Regions from separate parts of the Paenibacillus sp. J22FR5 genome, predicted to be linked through region 2. Evidence: a T-box and tRNA genes for the amino acid it is inferred to sense, from the RefSeq annotation. Region 2 holds a T-box; the other holds one or more tRNA genes.
What was found. The T-box of region 2 lies ahead of argS (arginine--tRNA ligase). A T-box ahead of a tRNA ligase gene usually reads a tRNA of that ligase, here a tRNA-Arg.

Region 1 (3,243 bases), on a different contig from region 2:
CAGACAGCCCCACTAAGTTGGAGAAGATAACCAGCATATTGGGTGCCGAAACCCTCCATACTAATGTGGCGTTCACTCTATAAATAGAAGGAGTTGCTTACCATGGGTAAAAAGAAAAATATGAATCAGAAAACGCAAAGCGCAATCGATCACTCGAAGCAATCATCTCGTATTCAATCGAATCTGGATTCAACAGAACCAGGTCACCATCAACCAAACAGACCATCCGTGTAAAATGACGGTAGTCGAGCACCCTTGCTGGGAATAAGGCAGGGGTGTTTCTCTTCGTCTAACCTTAGGAAGGGATGAGCTCGCTTCTGCTTGGTCGGAATAGCTTAGCAGCCTCGACCATAACGCGTAGAGCGGCAATGGTCTCTTCCTTGCCTCGCGTTTTCAAACCACAGTCTGGATTGATCCAGAATAGCTCAGGCTCTAGCACCTGAAGTGCACGCTCAATCATTTCAACCATTTCCGTTACGGAAGGGACGCGCGGACTGTGAATGTCATAGACACCAAGCCCGATTCCTTGATCATACGTATGCTCCTCGAAGCTGTGAATCAGCTCCCCATGACTTCTAGATGTTTCGATTGAGATGACATCCGCATCTGTAGATAGACTTAACGCGATCGAAATCAGCTGGATTCAATGACTGTACGAGAATTGGTTCATCGATTTGTACCCATTCCACACCTTCAGCAGCCAATTCTGTCAAAATACGTACATAGAGCGGGAGGAACAACGCAATAAGACGGTCGATTTCCTCAGCTTTATAACCCTTGCCCAACTTAAGGAAAGTAAATAAGCCGAGAATGACAGGCTTGCCTTGAATGCCAAGCTTCTGCTTTGCCTCCCGATAGGCTTCTAGTGGCTTGTTGATCGTCAGTTCCGGCCGTGCGTCTTGTAATTCAGGAACAATGTAATGATAGTTGGTGTTAAACCATTTCGTCATTTCACAAGCCGTCGCCCCTTGGCTGCCGCGAGCCATCGCATAGTACGTTGCAAGAGGTACTTCGCCGCCTGCGTAAAGGAAACGGTTTGGAACTAGTCCAAACATAGTAGACGTGTCTAGAACGTGATCGTACAAGGAGAAGTCGCCGACAGGGATAAGGTCAATCCCTTTTTGCTGCTGCAGGCGCAGGTTATGAAGACGGATGTCTTCAATTTGCTTTGAAAACTCGCTTTCATCCAATTTGCCTGCCCAGAAAGCTTCTAAGGCTTTCTTCCACTCACGATTTCACCAATTCTTGGATATCCTAAATTACTGCTCATTAATGCGCACATGTTGTAATCCTCCTCAAATTTTGTTGTTTACGACCTCCGGAAATCAAAAAAGGGCATCCCTAACCTTAATAAAAAAGGTTAAAGATACCCTGTGTATGTGTATACAGTGTTTATGATCTCTAACACCTCCCTATCTCCCGTAGGTAAAAACAGTGCTGTCAGAATTAGGCAGGTCTCCTGGCTCCAGAATCCTCGTCAAACACTAGCCTTCCCGATCCTTCGATCAGTGGCACCTCAAGCGTCGACTCCTCTGTTACAGTGGCGGGACCGCGTCGGTATTACACCGAACTTCCCTTTTAAGCTCTCGTTTATTTGGCTAAACAAGAGCACCTATTCCCACAATATGCAATTGATGAATACTATACATGATATCGCAGATCATGCAAAGACTTTTGTTTTTTAATGTTCTGGAAATGAAAAAAAGACCGCGATTTCTCGCGGTCTTTCCTCTTGCTTGACGTCCCAGGAGGGATTCGAACCCCCGACCGCACGCTTAGAAGGCGTGTGCTCTATCCAGCTGAGCTACTGAGACATAGGTCACTTCTTACCGCATGGACGTGATCCGTTTGGCGAAGCAAGAGTTATAATATCATATCGATTTGTAGGAAGTCAACACTTCTTTGAATATTTATTTTTGCATTCATTTGGTCGATGGAGTAAACTGTCACAAGCGAGACCACGAACAGAGGTGATCCCTATGTCAGACCCTACTTTGGATAATGTCATCCTTTTTCCTAAAACAGAAAAGTTTTATGAAGACGAGCTAACGAAGCTGTTACGCTCCGAGCAATATAAAGAAGCACTTGAGATGCTTACTTATCTCCTGCAGTTTCCCACTGTCGACACGAATAAATCCGAGCAATGGGAAGCCTTGCGACATTGGTTGCTCACAATGTTTCCAGAAACGATGTTTCCATCTACAGAGGCAGACGAGAAGGATTCAGAGGAAGAATCCGCCTTATTGCGGCAGTACATTCATGAAAAGGCAGCCTCAGATGATGGAGCTTTTGTGATGAAGTTGCAAAAGATGCTTCAAGAAGGAACATTGGAAGGACAAGTTAGCGCCTTGGAACAGCTTGCTTATATTGAGCAACCCGAGGTGAGCCAATTCGTAAAGACCTGGCTTTGTGAAAGGGCCAGACACCCGCATCTGCAATTCAAAGCACTGCAGACGCTTAAACAGATGGGGGAGCATGGGTATATTGAGTTTCCCAAAAACGGTAAAACCGTGCTCGTCGAAATTGATGAAACCCCGCTTACCGCGGAGGATTTTCCATTACGTATTCGTGATATGATTCGCAGAGTCGGGGACATTAGTGAGATAAGCCAACCTGACTTTGTCTACTTTGCCACCCAGACTTGGCAGGAGTTTCTTGCCTATGCGTATGGAACCTCGATTTACACAGAGTTACTGAGGACAGAAGAAAGTGCGGTAGACGTGTGGGCCTCCGCGCTGCATGCGATTCTGCAAGAAAAATTGTTTGGTACCGTTGAGCGCGAGGAGTTGCTAGAAACGTATGGAATTGTGGATGCAATGACGCTGGAATGGAAGCGAGCGCACAACGTGCTTAGCGCTTTTGTCAAGCAATTTACCCCAGATCCTATCTAAGAACAAAGCGCGCCTTGAAATGAAAATGTTATATGGTATAATAGAATGGTTATAATGAGCTTAACGTGAAAAATATATGTCATGGTACATTTTTGGAGGGGAAGGCATAAAATGAAAGCAAGTTGGGAAAAAATAGAGAAGAACGTTGGCGTTCTTGAAGTTGAAGTTGGGGCAGAACGTGTAGCAGATGCTTTGGATAAAGCATTTAAAAAGGTATCAGCGAAAGTGAATGTTCCAGGATTCCGTAAAGGGAAAGTGCCACGTTCCATCTTTGAAGCTAAATTCGGTGTTGAAAGTTTGTATCAAGATGCTTTGGATATCATTTTGCCAGAAGTTTATGTTGAAGCGATTG
Region 2 (3,243 bases):
CACGAAAAATCTATGTCTTTGATTCGATTCGCGTTCAAATCATTAAAAATAACAGCCCCAACCCCAACTTGCTCGGCAACTTGTTCTTTATTTACTAAGCCCGGGTTACGTGCTTCAATGAAATCCATGATTTTCTGAATCGCTTGCCCAAGTACATTTTCTAATTTAATCACGTTGCCTTTACGCGTCGACAAGGCTCCTCCTTCAATGCTCACACGACCAAATGCGACATGCTCAAGCCTGGATGCCCATGCATAGCCCATTAATTCAACAACCTTAAACCATTGCTGAAAATGAAGATTTTGTGCATAGTCGGTCACATAAATCAATTTCTCAAACGCATACTTATCCGCTCTGTATAAAGCAGCCGTTAAATCTCGCGTATGATACAGGGAACTGCCATCCTTTTTCAGCATTAAAGCCGGTGCCATGCCGAATGCATCCAAACGTACTAACCAGGCTCCCTCATCTTCTTCCAAGAGATGCTTCTTTTTCAGCTCGTGAATGACGGGATCCATCTTATCGTTGTAGAAGCTTTCACCTTGATAAGCGTCGAATTGGACGCCTAATAGCTTATAAATCTTTTGAAATTCAGTGATACTGATTTCGACGAACCACTGCCATAGAGTAATCGCTTCTTGATCGCCCTTCTCCATTTTCATAAACCACGAACGTGCTTGATCTTCTAGCGAGGGGTCCTTCTCAGCTTCCTCATGGAATTTCACATACAGGTGAAGAAGCTCATCGATAGCGCCACTATGAACAGCCTCCCTACTTCCCCACAAATGGTAGGCCACAATCAGTTTTCCAAACTGCGTACCCCAATCTCCTAAATGATTGATACCCACACAGGTATAACCGAGGAAAGAATGGATCTTATATAACGCATTGCCAATTACTGTGGATCTGAGATGGCCAACATGAAAAGGTTTCGCAATGTTCGGTGAAGAATAGTCGATAACCACCGTTCTTCCCTGCCCCAAATCCTGAGATCCATATTGTTCTCCAGCCAGTAAAATGCGCTTCACAAGCGTTTCAGCAAAGCGAGCCTTTTTGATATATATGTTTAAATAACCCGAAACGGCTTCTGTATAGTCTAGTTCCTCATCTTGGAGTGCTGCTTGCAACTCTTCAGCAATAACTTGAGGTGATTTACGCAGCGCTTTGCTAAGTCGAAAACACGGGAGCGACACGTATCCTTGGTCCGAACTCGTTGGGTATTCCATTAATACGGCGATTTCTTGCGCGTCGAAGCCCGAGAGAATACATGCAATTTTTTTAGCAAAATACAACTTTACATGAATCATGTGTCTCACTCCTTTTATGAAAATACAAAAAGCCCCCGTCTCTATATAAGAGACGAGAGCTATAAATTCCCGCGGTACCACTCTAAGTGTTAAACCTCATGTTTAACCACTCTGCTTCGTAACGGTCGACAGACCGGATTTACCTACTCCATTTCGGCAAACCATTTCCTGGGTCCGCTTCATTCGCAACATCCGTACCGGCTTACACTGACCCGGCTCGCTGTGACTGTCTGCTGGAATTACTGTCCCATTCATCAATATTTCGCTATGAATTTTTCAATATTTTACAAGGGATTTAGTGGAATGTCAAGGGAATATCTTTCGCTTCCTGGCATCGGCTTGCACAAACCTCTCATTGTTGTAATCTCTTCAGTTTTGAGTCGCGCCTTTTTTTATCCACTTCAGAAAAGTCTACAGACCATTATTCAATAAACTCAAGTCGATTACCGAAAGGATCATTTACATAGAAGCGTTTGATACCTTCATCTGTTCGGGCATCATCGTCAATTACTTGAACATTGTGTTGGCGTAAATGCTCTCTCAAATCATCTATACTTTGAACATGAAATGCAGGGTGGGCTTTGGTTGCGGGAATGAAGTCCTTTTGAACACCAATGTGAACCTGATGTGTGCCGCATTGAAACCATACACCACCACGCCGACTCAAGTTTTCAGGTTTTGGGATCTCACTCCATCCTAATAGTTGAGCAAAAAAATGTCTTGCATCTGTTTCACAGCCTTCCGACGCAGCCAGTTGAATGTGATCAATCCCAAGAAAATGAAAAGACATGATTTATCTCCTCCGCCAATGTTTCATTTAATGAAACTTAGTTTCATTACACGAATATTGTAACGGTTATTCCTTGATAAATCCATAAGTTTCTGCATATTTATTCCAATTCCTCTATCGTTTTTTCTTTTTGTCTTATATCACCAATATAATAAGCAAACACTTGCTCAATCGGTTTAAAATACAAATGCCCATCCTCTTCCCACGGCTGGAAATGGAGATCCATGCGCGAATCGTTCCAATTCTCGGGGGTGCCTTTCGTGTTCAATCGTCCCGGAACAACAGGCTCCTCGATGACCTTTGGAAATTCCTGATACCCGAACAACAGATTCTCATGCATCGCAATAATTTCATATTTGTCCCCGTGGAAAGCCCGCTCTTCCTGTAGCTGATAATGATAATAAATGTAACTGCTGATCATCTCAGGCTTCAAATGAGCGACCCTCCCCACCCGCGACACCACCGGTTGCTTTCTCAGCCAGTGTTCATAGCTAGCAGGTTCGTTAAAGTGGAACACATCCATCATTAGAATCCACTTACGTGGCTCTGTTTGACCAGGCCATTCTTTTAAAAAAGGGGTCCCTGCTCCTGCAATCTCATCGGGAGACACCTCTCGCTCCATGCATTCATAATAGAGGAATAGATTATTTCTCCAAATGAAAGCTGCAGCGGTCATAAGCTCTCCCTTTTCCACCAGGTTACGTGCTTGTTCACCTATCTTTAAAGCTTCAATTCCAGCGGATTCTTGTCCTTGCTGCCATTCAGCCCTATACATCAATCGTTTTATCATAGTTTTCTAGCCTCATCTTTTCATCACATAATATTTGCTGCATTTTCCTCGAAACTATTCCAACTGTAAGGACATTGACTCTAATCCTCGGAACAAAATATTTCTACGCCAATTTGGCTTGTCGTTTACCCTATTGAATCGTGGAAAGCGTTCCAATAGGACCGAAAGTGCTATCTCCCCTTCCATACGTGCAAGCGGTGCACCTAGACAGAAATGGGGACCTGATGCGAATGCCAAGTGGCGGTTCGGGTTGCGCCCGATATCAAATCCGTTCGGATTCTCGAACTGGCGGGGATCACGATTGGCTGCACCTAGCAATACGCTTACGGTCTGTCCTTGCCGGATGGTCTGACCTT

Region 1: it has a tRNA-Arg gene. The T-box ahead of argS (arginine--tRNA ligase) is inferred to sense a tRNA for this amino acid. The anticodon was not compared.

The regions. Positions count from the first base shown of each region.
Region 1 is NZ_JCAUAN010000011.1:135,839-139,081, reverse strand. Features, by position in the region: gene AC58P7_RS16570 (hypothetical protein) at 103-234, shown strand; gene AC58P7_RS16565 (hypothetical protein) at 296-559, opposite strand; partial or broken gene AC58P7_RS16560 (uroporphyrinogen decarboxylase/cobalamine-independent methonine synthase family protein) at 609-1,282, opposite strand; cobalamin riboswitch at 1,432-1,631, opposite strand; tRNA gene AC58P7_RS16555 (tRNA-Arg) at 1,741-1,814, opposite strand; gene AC58P7_RS16550 (hypothetical protein) at 1,980-2,891, shown strand; gene tig (trigger factor) at 3,003-3,243, shown strand, end outside.
Region 2 is NZ_JCAUAN010000015.1:64,088-67,330, reverse strand. Features, by position in the region: gene argS (arginine--tRNA ligase) at 1-1,304, opposite strand, end outside; T-box leader at 1,353-1,571, opposite strand; gene AC58P7_RS19185 (VOC family protein) at 1,729-2,097, opposite strand; gene AC58P7_RS19180 (hypothetical protein) at 2,198-2,887, opposite strand; gene AC58P7_RS19175 (cytochrome P450) at 2,942-3,243, opposite strand, start outside.